One region of the Pseudomonas retamae genome, then DNA from elsewhere that is predicted to be linked to it. Evidence: predicted binding sites of a transcription regulator. Region 1 holds the regulator's gene; each other region holds the start of a gene.
What was found. The regulator FliA, encoded in region 1, starts transcription of late flagellar genes. The targets are predictions, from matches to a motif close to CTAAAGTTTNNNNNNNNNNNGCCGNTAA.
Positions count from the first base shown of each region.

Region 2: the regulator FliA is predicted to act here: its motif matches at 1,728-1,755, upstream of ACGSLL_RS00730 (methyl-accepting chemotaxis protein).
Region 3: the regulator FliA is predicted to act here: its motif matches at 3,090-3,117, upstream of ACGSLL_RS13650 (flagellar protein MotY).

Region 1 covers NZ_JBIEIL010000011.1:203,716-208,795, forward strand. Annotated here, with positions in the region: gene ACGSLL_RS21580 (chemotaxis protein CheA) at 1-1,492, opposite strand, end outside; gene ACGSLL_RS21585 (protein phosphatase CheZ) at 1,547-2,335, opposite strand; gene ACGSLL_RS21590 (chemotaxis response regulator CheY) at 2,353-2,724, opposite strand; gene fliA (RNA polymerase sigma factor FliA) at 2,892-3,632, opposite strand; gene fleN (flagellar synthesis regulator FleN) at 3,629-4,459, opposite strand; gene flhF (flagellar biosynthesis protein FlhF) at 4,576-5,080, opposite strand, start outside.
Region 2 covers NZ_JBIEIL010000001.1:170,129-175,208, forward strand. Annotated here, with positions in the region: gene ACGSLL_RS00730 (methyl-accepting chemotaxis protein) at 1-1,600, opposite strand, end outside; gene ACGSLL_RS00735 (undecaprenyl-diphosphate phosphatase) at 1,905-2,735, shown strand; gene ACGSLL_RS00740 (DUF1294 domain-containing protein) at 2,732-3,160, shown strand; gene ACGSLL_RS00745 (MmcQ/YjbR family DNA-binding protein) at 3,281-3,640, opposite strand; gene ACGSLL_RS00750 (LysR substrate-binding domain-containing protein) at 3,637-4,545, opposite strand; gene ACGSLL_RS00755 (FMN-dependent NADH-azoreductase) at 4,673-5,080, shown strand, end outside.
Region 3 covers NZ_JBIEIL010000006.1:48,353-53,432, forward strand. Annotated here, with positions in the region: gene ACGSLL_RS13640 (hypothetical protein) at 1-631, shown strand, start outside; gene ACGSLL_RS13645 (argininosuccinate synthase) at 762-1,979, opposite strand; gene ACGSLL_RS13650 (flagellar protein MotY) at 2,109-3,023, opposite strand; gene pyrC (dihydroorotase) at 3,184-4,230, shown strand; gene rnt (ribonuclease T) at 4,227-4,904, shown strand; gene ACGSLL_RS13665 (peroxiredoxin) at 4,979-5,080, opposite strand, start outside.

The sequences.
Region 1 (5,080 bases):
GTTCTTCCGGCGACTCGATGCCGTGGTCGACGGCGTTGCGCACCAAGTGGACCAGCGGGTCGGCCAGGGCCTCGACAAGGTTTTTGTCGAGGTCGGTTTCTTCACCCACCAGTTCCAGGTTGATCTCTTTCTTGAGCTGACGAGCGAGGTCGCGAACCAGACGCGGGAAGCGCCCGAAGACCTTCTTGATCGGCTGCATCCGCGTTTTCATCACGGCGGTCTGCAGGTCAGCGGTGACCACGTCGAGGTTCGACACGGCCTTGGACATGGCTTCGTCGCCGCTGTTGAGGCCCAGACGCACCAGACGGTTACGCACCAGCACCAGCTCGCCGACCATGTTCATGATCTCGTCGAGCCGCGCGGTGTCGACGCGCACGGTGGTCTCGGCTTCGCTCGCCGGTTTTTCAGGCGGTGGCGAGGCAGGCGCACGGGCCGGGGCCGGTGCAGCAGCGGCGGCTGGTTTTGGCGTTTCGGCTTTTGGTTCAGGCTTAGGCGCGGCTTTTGGCGCAGCAGCAGCGGCAGCAGCCGGAGCCTTGGCGGCCGGCATGGCCACGCTTGATGCGGAGCCAGCAGTGGCAGCGCCGGCGTCAAACTTGCCTTTGCCGTGCAATTCGTCGAGCAGCGATTCGAATTCGTGATCGCTGATCAGGTCGCTGCCGGCTGCGGCGGCTGCCGGGGCGGCGGCTGCAGGTGCCGAGGCGATTGCCGATTCCAGCGCATCGACAGCAAAGTTGCCCTTGCCGTGCAACTGATCAAGCAGCGCTTCGAATTCATCGTCGGTGATGTCGGAGCTGTCGCCCTTGGCCGGTGCGGCGGGCGCTGCGGCGGTCGGTGCGACTGCGTCAACGGCGAACTGGCCTTTGCCGTGCAGCTGATCGAGCAACGACTCGAACTCGGCGTCAGTGATTTCATCGCTGGCCGGCACCTCGGCGGCTGGCGCAGGGGCCGCAGCGGCCGGGGCTTCGGCTTCGGCCTTGACGGCGTTCAGCGAGTCCAGCAACTGCTCGAATTCGTTATCGGTGATGTCGCCGGATGCGTCGCCTTCGACGACCAGTTCTTCGATCATCTCGGCCACTGGCGAAGCCGGGGCTTCGTCAGCGGTTTGCGGCTCGGCCAGACGCGCCAGCGCGGCCAGCAGCTCCGGCGTGGCGGCGGTGATTGGCGCACGCTCGCGGACTTCGCTGAACATGCTGTTCACCGCGTCCAGTGCCTCGAGCACGACGTCCATCAGTTCGGCATCAACGCGACGCTCACCCTTACGGAGGATGTCGAACACGTTTTCGGCGATGTGACAGCACTCCACCAGCTCATTGAGCTGAAGGAAGCCGGCGCCCCCTTTTACAGTGTGGAAACCGCGAAAAATTGCATTGAGCAGATCTGCGTCATCCGGGCGGCTTTCCAGCTCGACCAGTTGTTCGGACAGTTGCTCAAGAATCTCGCCGGCCTCAACCAGGAAATCCTGAAGGATCTCTTCATCGGCGCCGAAGCTCATTAATGGGGTGCTCCTACAGGTCTAAAAACCCAAAAAACCCGAATTCAGAAATTCTTAGAATCCAAGGCTGGATAACAAATCGTCCACATCGTCCTGACCGGACACAACGTCTTCTCGTTTATCGGCATGAATCTGCGGACCTTCACCCTGCGAGAGATGTTTTTGTGGATCTTTTTCCGCAAGCATCGCGGCACGGTCATGTTCGATGCCCGCAAAGCGGTCGACCTGACTGGCCATGAGCACGAGTTTGAGCAGATTGCTTTCGACTTCGGTGACCAGTTGGGTCACGCGCTTGATCACCTGACCGGTGAGGTCCTGGTAATCCTGGGCCAGCAGGATGTCGTTGAGATTGCTCGACACCGCACGGTTGTCCGTGCTGCTGCGTGACAGAAAACCGTCGACCCGGCGCGCCAGCTCGCGGAACTCTTCAGCCCCGACCTCGCGACGCATGAAGCGACCCCAATCGGCGCTCAACGTCTGGGCTTCATCAGCCAGACTGTTGACCACCGGCGTGGCGCTTTCCACCAGATCCATGGTGCGGTTGGCCGCGGCTTCCGTCAGCTTGACCACATAGCCCAGGCGTTCGGTGGCGTCGGTGATTTGTGACACTTCCTCGGCCTGCGGCATGTGCGGATCGATCTGGAAATTGACGATCGCACTGTGCAGTTCACGCGTGAGCTTGCCCACTTCCTGATACAGGCCACGGTCACGGGTCTGATTGAGCTCATGGATCAGTTGCACCGCGTCGCCGAACCTGCCTTTTTCAAGGCTTTCGACCAGTTCGACCGCGTGTTTTTTCAGGGTCGATTCAAAATCGCCCTGTGAAGATTCGTTATGCTCCATAGCTCCCCCGCGCGTTCTCAGCCGATGCGTTCGAAAATCTTCTCGATTTTGTCTTTCAACGCCTGAGCCGTGAAAGGTTTGACCACGTAGCCGTTCACACCGGCCTGAGCGGCTTCGATGATCTGCTCGCGCTTGGCTTCAGCGGTCACCATCAGCACCGGCAGGTGCTTGAGTTTTTCATCGGCGCGCACGTGGCGCAGCAGGTCGATACCGGTCATGCCCGGCATGTTCCAGTCCGTTACCAGAAAGTCGATGCTGCCGCTGTTGAGGACCGGAATGGCGGTTACGCCATCGTCGGCCTCGACGGTATTGGTGAACCCAAGATCGCGCAGCAGGTTCTTGATGATCCGCCGCATCGTTGAGAAGTCATCAACGATGAGGATTTTCATGTCTTTGTTCAATTCGACCTCCAAGCAGTCTTAAACGCGCCCAGCACCTGGACGCGCCACTTCAATCAATCGGCGCAGCACTTAAAGTTTGTCTGGAGCACAACGGATCGAGACCGGCGCCGCTTACCACCGCACCAGCCTCGTTTCGCAGTGTCCCCACACTGCCTTCAGCGCGCTCGCCACTCCCCCAAACGCCCCCGCAAACGGGCCGCGCACTGGCTGTGTAACTGGCTGACCCGCGATTCACTGACGCCAAGGACTTCACCGATTTCCTTGAGGTTCAGTTCTTCGTCGTAGTACAGCGCCAACACCAGTCGCTCACGCTCCGGCAAATTGGCAATCGCGTCCGCCAGCGCCGTCTGGAAGCGTTCATCTTCCAGATCGCGTGACGGCTCCATATGAGCACTGGCGCCATCCTCGTGCAGCCCTTCGTGTTCGCCGTCCTGCAAAAGGTCGTCGAAACTGAACAGGCGGCTGCCCAAAGTGTCATTCAGAATCCCGTAATAATCGTCGAGACTCAATTGGAGTTCGGCCGCAACCTCGTGATCTTTAGCGTCACGGCCGGTTTTAGCTTCAATCGAGCGAATTGCGTCGCTGACCATCCGGGTATTGCGGTGGACCGAGCGTGGCGCCCAGTCCCCTTTGCGTACTTCGTCAAGCATCGCGCCGCGGATTCGAATGCCCGCGTACGTTTCGAAACTGGCGCCTTTGCTGGCGTCGTATTTGGTCGACACTTCGAGCAGGCCGATCATCCCGGCCTGGATCAGGTCTTCGACCTGCACACTGGCCGGCAACCGTGCCAGCAAGTGATAGGCAATGCGCTTGACCAGTGGCGCGTAACGCTCGATCAATTCGTACTGCGCGTCACGCGCCGACTTCTTGTAAAGATTCATGCCACTGGCGGTCATATCACAGGCCCTGCGGTTTGCTGCACGAGACGCTCGACGAAAAACTCCAGATGGCCGCGCGGGTTGGCCGGCAACGGCCAGGTGTCGACCTTCTGCGCGATGGCCTTGAAGGCCAGGGCGCATTTGGAGCGTGGAAAGGCTTCGTAGACGGCGCGTTGTTTCTGCACGGCCTTGCGCACGCTTTCGTCATACGGGACGGCGCCTACGTATTGTAGGGCGACGTCAAGGAAACGGTCCGTGACCTTGGTCAACTTGGCGAACAGGTTGCGGCCTTCCTGCGGGCTCTGCGCCATGTTGGCGAGGACGCGGAAGCGGTTCATGCCGTAGTCGCGGTTGAGCAGTTTGATCAGTGCGTAGGCGTCGGTGATCGAGGTCGGCTCGTCACACACCACCAGCAACACTTCCTGCGCCGCGCGGACGAAACTGACTACCGAGTCACCAATGCCCGCAGCGGTGTCGATCACCAGCACGTCGAGATTGTCGCCGATGTCGCTGAACGCCTGAATCAGGCCGGCGTGCTGCGCCGGGCTCAGGTGGACCATGCTCTGCGTGCCGGACGCCGCCGGCACGATGCGAATCCCGCCCGGGCCCTGCAACAGCACGTCGCGCAATTCGCACCGGCCTTCGATGACGTCGGCCAGCGTGCGTTTGGGGGTCAGCCCCAGCAGAACGTCGACGTTCGCCAGACCGAGGTCGGCGTCCAGCAGCATGACCCGACGGCCAAGCTCTGCCAGCGCCAGCGACAAGTTCACTGACACGTTAGTCTTGCCGACGCCACCTTTGCCGCCGGTCACCGCGATCACCTGTACGGGATGCATGCTGCCCATGTTATTTCTTTACCTTGTCTTGCATAGACGGAGGCCACATTACTGGCTGCGCGTTCCGGATCGGAACAATGCGTGGCAGACCATCGATGTAGGTACAAAAACTGTTCATGATTACCTCAGCCAACCTGCTTGGTCGGGCTGTGATAGATATCAGCGAACATGTCAGCCATGGCTTCTTCGCTGGGTTCTTCCTGCATTTGCACGCTGACGGCGCGGCTGACCAGTTGATGACGGCGCGGCAGATGCAGATCATCCGGAATCCGTGGGCCATCGGTCAGGTACGCGACCGGCAATTCATGACTGATCGCCAGGCTCAACACTTCACCAAGACTGGCTGTTTCATCCAGTTTAGTCAGAATGCAGCCGGCCAGCCCGCAACGCTTGTAACTATGATAAGCGGCGGTTAGAACCTGTTTCTGGCTGGTGGTTGCCAGGACCAGATAATTTTTTGAGCGAATGCCACGCCCGGCCAGGCTTTCCAGCTGCATGCGCAACGCCGGATCGCTGGCCTGCAGACCGGCGGTATCGATCAGCACCACGCGCTTGCGCAGCAGCGGATCGAGCGCCTGCACCAGCGACTGGCCCGGATCGACGTGGGTCACCGGCACATTGAGGATGCGC
Region 2 (5,080 bases), on a different contig from region 1:
GCTCACTCAACTGCCCAAGCCGCAAACTCGCCGCACTCGACTGCTCCGCCGCCAACGCCGTGCTGTGCGAAAGCCCCGCCGCCTGCGTCACGTTCTGGTTGATGTCTTCAACCACATGCGCCTGCTGCAACGTCGCGCTGGCAATCGAGGCGTTCAGGCCGTTGAGATTGCGCAGGGCCTGGCCGATCGCGTTGAGGCTGGCGCCGGCAAGCCCCGCCTGTTCGATGGTCAGTTGCGAGGCCTTGCTGCTGTCGCCGATCACCTTCACGGCTGCTTCGGAATGATTCTGCAAGCGCTCGATCATCGACTGGATTTCCGCCGTCGACTTCTGCGTACGCTGCGCCAACAAACGCACTTCGTCCGCGACCACGGCAAACCCGCGCCCTTGCTCGCCGGCGCGCGCGGCTTCGATGGCGGCGTTGAGCGCGAGCAGGTTGGTTTGTTCGGCAATCGAGCGAATCACTTCCAGCACGCTGCCAATCTGCGTGCTTTCCGCGGCCAGTGTGCGAATCACTTCCACCGCTTGATCGATGGTGCCGGACAGCTTGTCGATCTGTTGCAGGCTGCCGTCGATGTTGATCTGGCCCTGCTGCGCCTGCGCTTCGGCATCACGCATCTCGGCGGCGGCATGTTCGGCGTTTTTCGCCACGTCCTGCACGCCATACGTCACTTCGTTGATCGCCGTGGCCACCAGTTCCATCTGCTGCGACTGCTGCTGACTGCGTTGCTGCGCCTGCGACGCGTCGTTGCCCAGCTCGCTGGAAGATTGGCCGAGGGCACTGGCCGAGACCTGCAAGTCGCCGATCACCCGGCGTAACTTGGCGGTGAACGCGTTGAAGTGGTGGGCCAGTTCGGTGACTTCGTCTTTGCCGTGGGTATCGAGGCTGCGGGTCAGGTCGCTTTCGCCGCTGGCGATGTTGGCCATGGCGTTGACGGTTTCCTGCAACGGCCGGACGATGCTGCGCGCGATCAGGATCACCAGCAGCGCCATGATCAGGGCGATGGCCAGGCCGATCGCCGAGGCCTTGATCATTTGCCCCTGGAATTCGGCCTGCACGTCATCGACGTACACGCCGGAGCCGATCACCCAGCCCCACGGTTCGAACAGTTTGACGTAGGAGGTCTTCGCCACCGGGTCGGTGGCGCCGGGTTTCGGCCAGCGATAGTTGACCATGCCAGCGCCTTTGGCCTTGGCGATAGCGACCATCTCGTTGAACACCGCAAAACCGTCCGGGTCGCGGATCGCCGAGAGGTTCTGGCCTTCGAGCTTGGGATTGGTCGGGTGCATGACCATCACGGGCGTGAGGTCGTTGATCCAGAAGTAATCGCTCTGGTCGTAGCGCAAGCCGCGAATCGCCGTCAGCGCCTGTTGCTGCGCCGCTTCCCTGGTCAAGGTGCCGGCGGTTTGCAGGCCATGGTAATAGGTCAGCAGGCCGCTGGCGGTCTGCACTACATGCTGGGTTTTCTGGGCCTTGGCGTGGTAGAGGTCGTCATGGATCTGCTTGAGCATCAGCACGCCCAAGGTCAGCAACATCACCACCGCCACAATCAAGATGAGCCACAAGCGTCGGCTGATCGACACACTGCGCAAGCTGTTCATAACGCTGTCACTCCGGATTCTTGTTCTTGTAATGATCGATCGCCAGCATCCAACCATGATTGCGTGGACAGGCATACGCGACCCAAGTCGTATAACGCGGCAGCGCTATTGGGGCTTGTCTGTTAGGATTTCGGCCCCGCGCGTGAAAACCTGAATCCATTTTGAAATTTCACGGAATTTTTACCGTTTCGTGTGGATTCTGTGCGCGCGGAATCGGTACAGCCATAAGCAGCTACGCTGATCGCAGTGAACGTAAAAAAATACTATCGGGGCATGCCGCTGCGCATCGCTCTTTGGGGGTTTGATGGATCTTTGGACGGCCTTGCAGGCACTGATACTAGGAGTTGTAGAAGGGCTGACGGAGTTTTTGCCCATTTCCAGTACCGGACACCAGATCATCGTTGCCGACTTGCTCGATTTCGGCGGCGAACGAGCCATGGCGTTCAATATCATTATTCAGCTCGGCGCGATTCTCGCGGTGGTCTGGGAGTTTCGCCGCAAGATCCTCGATGTGGTCATCGGCTTGCCGACCCAGCCCAGCGCACGGCGCTTCACCGCCAACCTGCTGATCGCGTTTTTGCCGGCGGTGGTGTTGGGGGTGATTTTTGCCGACCTGATCCACGAATACCTGTTCAACCCGATCACGGTCGCGGCCGCGCTGGTGGTTGGCGGGGTGATCATGTTGTGGGCGGAGAAGCGTCAGCACGAAGTGCACGCCGAAACCGTTGACGAGATTACCTGGAAGGACGCGCTGAAAGTCGGTTTTGCCCAATGCCTGGCGATGATTCCCGGCACCTCACGCTCCGGCTCGACGATCATTGGCGGCTTGTTGTTCGGACTGTCGCGCAAAACCGCCACTGAATTTTCGTTCTTTCTGGCGATGCCAACCATGGTCGGCGCAGCAGTCTACTCGGGCTATAAATATCGCCATTTGTTCGTGCCAGCGGATTTTCCGGTGTTCGCCATCGGTTTCGTCACGGCGTTCATTTTCGCCATGATCGCCGTGCGCGGCCTGCTCAAGTTCATTGCCAGCCACAGTTACGCGGCGTTCGCCTGGTACCGGATCGTGTTCGGCCTGGTGATTCTGGCGACCTGGCAGTTCGGCTGGGTCGACTGGGCGGCGGCCAAACCATGAACGATTCCCGCGCACGCCGCACCGAAGGTCGGTCTTCGGGCGGCGCGATCCAGCATCTGAGACTCAAACTGCTGGTGCTACTGGTGGTGTGCGCGCTGCCGCTGTTCGGCTCCGTGTCGATGTGGCTGCGCGAGATTTCCCTGGTGCCGCTGGCGGCGTACGGGATTGTCAGTGTGCTGGCGTTCTTCATGTACTGGGCCGACAAGCGCAAGGCCCGCACCGATGCCTGGCGCACCCCGGAAAACATCCTTCACGCCGTGGAACTGGCCGGCGGCTGGCCGGGCGCACTGATCGCCCAGCAAGTGTTCCGGCACAAGACGCGCAAGGTGTCGTTTCAGGTTCTTTTCTGGGTGATCGTCGCGCTGCATCAGGTGTTCTGGATCGACCAGCTGTTCCTCGGCTCGAATCTGCTGACCCTATTCTAAAGAACTGCAAAAAAACCTGTGGGAGCGAGCCTGCTCGCGAAGGGGCCGTGTCAGACAACATCATCGTTGAATGAAATTCCGCTTTCGCGAGCAGGCTCGCTCCCACAGGGGGATTGGGGGTTACAGCATAAGACCGATTTGGGTTTTCTTCGGCAACTTGCCCACCACCAACTGATGCGAACGCTGCAACAGCCCCTGCAACTCCTCGGCGCCCAGCGGGTAGGGCGGGTGCATGATGATCCACTGCGCTCGTGCCAGATACGGCGCCGGGTGAATCCCCGGGCGGTCGCAATGGCCGAGAAACAGATCCTTGTCGACTTTGAAGGCCAGCGAGTCGCCGCGCAGTCCTTGCAAGGCAAACATCTTGTTGCCGGCAATCGAAAACACCCGCACGCCGCCCCACTTGTAATCTTCCCGAGCGCCCGGCAATGCCAGGCAGAACGCCGCCACTTGGGCTTCGTTCATTTTTCCCTTGCTCATAACGGTCGCTCCCCACAGGCATTGAACGATTCGACCAGATGATCGATCCACGCACGCACCGCCGGCATCACCCCGCGTCGATGTGGATACACCGCTTGCAGCCAACCACCGGGCAGTGACCACTCCGGCAGCATCTGCACCAGCGTGCCGTTACGCAGTTCTTCATCGCAATACATCATCGGCAGCAAGGTGAAACCCTGGCCGGCCAGCACACAGGCCTTGCGCACAATAAAGTCATCGATGCCCAGACGCGCTTCCATGTTCAGTTCGAAACTCTTGCCCTGAGCATCGAGCAAGCGCACATGGACCAGCCGATCAGCCTCAAGCGCCCCGAGCACCGGGAGGTTTTTCAGGTCCTCTGGATGATTGACCGAGTGTCCCGCGATGAATGCCGGGCTGCCGACCACGACCATTTGCGCCTGCCGCAAACGCCGAGTCACCAGCAGTGGATCCTCATCGCCATGCTCGCGCACGCGCAATGCCACATCGAAACCTTCGCCAACCAGATCGACGCGGCGATTGAGCAGGACGACTTCCAATTGCACCTGGGGAAATTTGCCGAGGAATTCGCTGATCACCCACGGCAGCATTTCCCGCGCCAGTCCGGTCGGGCAAGACACCCGCAAGCGCCCGCGCGGCTCGCTGGACATGCTCGCCACCGCCTCATCAGCCATTTCCGCTTCTAGCAGCATCGCCTGACAATGGCGCAAGTAGCGCTCGCCAACCGCCGTCAGATTGAGCTGGCGCGTAGTGCGTTGCAGCAGCCGCGCGCCGAGGCGTTCTTCAAGTTCGGCGATGCGCCGCGACAGCCGCGACTTGGGAATACCCAACAAACGCCCGGCGGCGGCGAATCCGCCGGCCTCGACGACTTTAGCGAAATAGTAGAGATCGTTGAGGTCTTGCATGCAAATCATCCGACTGTTCTATCAATAGGACAAACTATCGCATTGCAGGCGGCTAATCATCCATTGGTTTCTTGCGTAGGATTGTCTCCATTGCGTCGCCACCGACGATCACTTAAGGAGCATCCACATGAAACTGCTGCACATCGATTCGAGCATTCTGGGCGACAACTCGGCATCCCGTCAGCTGAGCAGCCAGGTCGTCAAAGCCTGGCAGGCCACTGAGCCGAGCGCCGTGGTGACTTACCGTGATCTGGCGGCTGACGCGATCAGCCACTTTTCCGCGACTACTTTGGTCGCCGCTGGCACCACCGCTGAACTGCGCGACGCCGCACAACAGCACGAAGCCGAACTGAGCGCCAGCACCCTGGCCGAGTTCATCGCTGCCGACGCCGTAGTGATCGCCGCGCCGATGTACAACTTCACCGTACCCACCCAACTCAAGGCATGGATCGACCGCGTTGCCGTCGCCGGCCAGACGTTCCGTTACACCGAAGCCGGCCCTGAAGGCCTGTGCGGCGGCAAGAAAGTAGTGATC
Region 3 (5,080 bases), on a different contig from region 1:
ACTGCCATTCCTGGACAACAAAGACAGGGAAATATATGTATGGTTTCTAATAAGCTTTCCATTCTACTTGCTGTTTCTATTCTTTATCACCTTGAACTTCAATTATCGCTCCCTCTATTCACCTTCAGACTTTGATAAAGACAAGAACTTTCTTAAAGTCATAGAAACCAACGAACGCGACAACAAGCGAAACGCACCGCCCCCCGAAGCTTGTGATCAAGGTGCATTCGGTCTATCGAGTTGTGTCCTGCCCGGCGAGTCGGGCGGTGTCGAGCGTAAAGACTCGTGCAAAGTCCACAATGCAGCCGATCCGCCAACGGATAGCGTTCCGAAACCCAGTCAGATCGTTCAGCACAATATCCAGTTGCCGGCGTGGGTCAGTCATCTGCATCTGATCGATGCGCGGGATGTCGATGCGACGAAGGAACTGGCGACGATTGTGCACAACATACGCAACCTTGATCGCAAAACGGCGCGAGTGATCGTGTTCCTTTCCAATCACGTGTCGGATGTGTTGCTGACGCAACATGCGCTGTTGTCAGCCAGGCAAGTGAAGAAAGGTTCCGGCAAAACGCCATGCATCGTCTACAACCTCTGCTCACAAGCAGTGACGCTGTTGGGAAGAGTCTGAACATGAGGCATTGCCAAGCGCGAGGATCCGGAACATTGCCCGGCCCAAGCAGACAACCATTGATGCAAAAAAGGGCGACCCTGTCTCAAAGACAAGGCCGCCCTTTTCATTGCGCGTCAGAGTGCAAGACTCAGAACAGCTTGCGACCCTTGTTGGCAGCAATGCGCATGCGCAGCGCGTTGAGCTTGATGAAGCCCGCCGCGTCGGCCTGGTTGTAAGCGCCGCCGTCTTCTTCGAAGGTCGCGATGTTGGAATCGAACAGCGAATCGTCGGACTTGCGGCCAGTGACAATCACGTTGCCTTTGTACAACTTCAGGCGCACAACGCCGTTCACATTGACCTGCGACGCGTCGATCATCTGCTGCAGCATCAGACGCTCCGGGCTCCACCAGTAACCGGTGTAGATCAGGCTGGCGTATTTCGGCATCAACTCGTCTTTGAGGTGAGCGACTTCGCGGTCCAGGGTAATTGACTCGATGGCGCGGTGCGCGCGCAGCATGATGGTGCCGCCCGGGGTTTCATAGCAGCCACGGGACTTCATGCCGACATAACGGTTTTCGACAATGTCGAGACGGCCGATACCGTGAGCACCACCGATCTTGTTCAGCGTCGCCAGCACGGTGGCCGGAGTCATTTCAACGCCGTCCAGCGCAACGATGTCGCCGTTACGGTAGGTCAGTTCCAGGTATTGCGCTTTGTCAGGAGCGTTCTCCGGGGAGACGGTCCATTTCCACATGTCTTCTTCGTGCTCGGTCCAGGTGTCTTCCAGCACGCCGCCTTCATAGGAGATGTGCAGCAGGTTGGCGTCCATCGAGTACGGGGATTTTTTCTTGCCGTGACGCTCGATCGGGATCGCGTGCTTCTCGGCGTAGTCCATCAGTTTCTCGCGCGACAGCAAGTCCCACTCGCGCCAAGGGGCAATCACTTTCACGCCTGGCTTGAGTGCGTAGGCGCCCAGTTCGAAACGCACCTGGTCGTTGCCCTTGCCGGTCGCACCATGGGAAATGGCGTCAGCGCCGGTTTCGTTGGCGATTTCGATCAGACGCTTGGCGATCAGCGGACGTGCGATGGAAGTACCCAGCAGGTACTCGCCTTCGTAAACGGTGTTGGCGCGGAACATCGGAAAGACGAAATCGCGCACGAACTCTTCGCGCAGGTCGTCGATGTAGATTTCTTTGACGCCCATGGCCTGGGCCTTGGCGCGGGCCGGCTCGACCTCTTCGCCTTGACCGAGATCGGCGGTGAAGGTCACCACTTCACAGTTATAAGTATCCTGCAGCCACTTGAGGATCACCGAAGTGTCCAGGCCGCCGGAATACGCCAGAACGACCTTGTTTACGTCCGCCATGCCATCACTCCACGGGGTTCTACGGAAAGCCGGGGAGTCTACCGCTCAAACGCGATAATTTACAGAGGCGCGACAGCTTAAGACGACAAAGCGACAGAATCTGTCGAGAGCGCGACGATGACCGGCGAGTCAGGAAGTCGCTGCAGCCGCGGCTGGCGTACTCGCTTGCGGCGCTGGAGCGGGGGCCGTCGTGGGTGCGACGCGCGCCAGTTTTACGTTGACGCGACGGTTCTTCGCACGGTTGGCTTTGTTGGTGTTCGGCACGATCGGATACTGCTCGCCGTGGAAACGCACCGTGATCTGCGACTCCTGAATGCCATTGGCCTTGAAGAAGTCGACCACCGCCAGCGCTCGGCGGCGCGACAGCTCACGATTGGTCAGGCGATTGCCGCTGTTGTCCGAGTGCCCGTCGAGTTCGATGTGGTTCACCGTCGGATCAGCCTTCATGTATTCGAGCATCACTTGCAGTTTGGCTTTGGCCGCCGGGTCGAGGTCAACGCCTTCGCCCGGGAAGCCGATCTGCGATTGCTTGATCTGGTCAAAATTCTGCGGCAGCAACTTCGCCACACAGGTCTGGTAATCGTTGAAGGCCTTGCTGAACTTGACCGGCAGCAGGCGCACTTCCGAGACCCGGCCATCACCCGATGCGCGGCGCACGACCGGACTGCGACCGTCCAGCAGCCCGCTGATCAGCCCGCCAGCCTGCGACTGCGAACTGTTGAACAGGACATTGCCGCTGCCCAGCCGCACGCTGCCCAGATTGATGTCGCCACGTCCCGGCTGCCAGGGTGCAGCGGCCGCCAGCAAGGTCGCTGAACCGCCGCCGAGCATGGCGTTGTAGGCGTTGAGGCGAAAAATCGCCTGCTCGCCGGCCTTGCGCACGAACTCGCCCGAGCCGAAATCGGTGATCGGCTGGGTCAGACGACACTCGAACTTGTCGCCGGCGACCGTCCACTCAATGTTCTCCAGACGGGTCTGGTAGGTCAGCGCCATCGCGGGAAGGCTGGCAAACACACTGAGCAAGGCTAAATAACGCTGGCGCACGGGAGGCTCCATTGGCTTGTGAAACACAAACACCGATTCACACAATGTTTACGGCATACCTTCGGGATATCGGACGCTTGTGGCAAAACTTGATAGCGGGTGCCTGCAAGAGTCTTTTCCGGTAGCATTCGCCTCAGTTTGACCCGCCTGGAAGCCCCTCATGTCCGACCGCCTGACCCTGCTGCGTCCCGACGACTGGCACATTCATCTTCGCGATGGTGCCGTGTTGACCAATACCGTTGCCGATGTGGCTCGCACCTTCGGGCGCGCGATCATCATGCCCAACCTGGTGCCACCGGTGCGCAACGCCGCTGAAGCCGACGGCTATCGTCAGCGCATTCTCGCTGCCCGCCCGGCCGGCAGTCAGTTCGAGCCGTTGATGGTGCTGTACCTCACCGACCGCACCCAACCGGAAGAAATCCGTCAGGCCAAGGCCAGCGGTTTTGTGTACGCCGCCAAGCTGTACCCGGCCGGCGCGACCACCAACTCCGATTCCGGCGTGACCAGCATCGACAAGATTTTCCCGGCGCTGGAAGCCATGGCCGACGTCGGCATGCCGCTGTTGATCCACGGTGAAGTCACCCGTGGCGACGTCGATGTGTTCGACCGCGAAAAGATCTTCATCGACGAACATATGCGCCGCGTGGTCGAGCGTTTCCCGACGCTGAAGGTAGTGTTCGAACACATCACCACCGGCGACGCCGTGCAGTTCGTCAACGAGGCTTCGGCCAACGTCGGCGCGACCATCACCGCCCATCACCTGTTGTACAACCGCAACCACATGCTGGTGGGCGGGATTCGGCCGCACTTCTATTGCCTGCCGATCCTCAAGCGCAATACGCATCAGGAAGCCTTGCTCGACGCCGCCACCAGCGGCAGCGCGAAGTTCTTCCTCGGCACCGACTCGGCGCCGCACGCCCAGCACGCCAAGGAAGCCGCCTGCGGCTGCGCCGGCTGCTACACCGCGTATGCCGCCATCGAGATGTACGCCGAAGCGTTCGAACAACGTAACGCGCTGGACAAGCTTGAAGCCTTCGCCAGCCTCAACGGCCCGCGCTTCTACGGCCTGCCGACGAACACCGATCGCATCACCCTGGTTCGTGAAGAATGGACCGCCCCGACCAGCCTGCCTTTCGGCGAGCTGACCGTTATCCCGCTGCGCGCCGGTGAAAAACTGCGCTGGCGCCTGCTGGAGGAACACGCGTGAGTGAAGAGCATTTCGACGACGAGCTGGACGGTCAAAATGGCGGCGGCGGTTCTCGCCATCCGATGGCAGCACGTTTTCGCGGCTACCTGCCGGTTGTCGTCGACGTAGAAACCGGTGGCTTCAATGCGGCCACCGATGCCTTGCTGGAGATTGCCGCGACCACCATCGCCATGGATGAAAAGGGTTTCGTCTACCCGGATCACACTTACTTCTTCCGCGTCGAGCCCTTCGAGGGCGCCAATGTCGAAGCAGCGGCGCTGGAGTTCACCGGGATCAAACTCGATCATCCGCTGCGCATGGCCGTCAGCGAAGAAACCGCACTGACCGACATTTTCCGCGGTATTCGCAAGGCATTGAAGGCCAACGGCTGCAAGCGGGCGATTCTGGTTGGGCATAACAGCAGTTTCGACCTGGGCTTCCTCAACGCGGCAGTTGCGCGCCTGGACATGAAGCGCAACCCGTTCCACCCGTTCTCCAGCTTCGACACCGCGACGCTGGCTGGTCTGGCGTACGGTCAAACCGTGCTGGCCAAAGCCTGTCAGGCCGCCGGCATCGATTTTGATGGCCGCGAGGCGCACTCGGCGCGTTACGACACCGAGAAAACCGCTGAGCTGTTCTGCGGCATCGTCAACCGCTGGAAGCAGATGGGCGGCTGGGAAGATTTCGACGACTGATCGTCATCGATCAAATCCCGCGCATGAAAAAACCGGCCACGTGGGCCGGTTTTTTTGTACCTCGACGTTGCGCCTTACAGGGCAGCAGCGTTCTCGGTCAGGTAAGCCGCAACGCCTTCTGGCGAAGCGTTCATGCCTTTGTCGCCTTTCTTCCAGTTGGCCGGGCAGACTTCGCC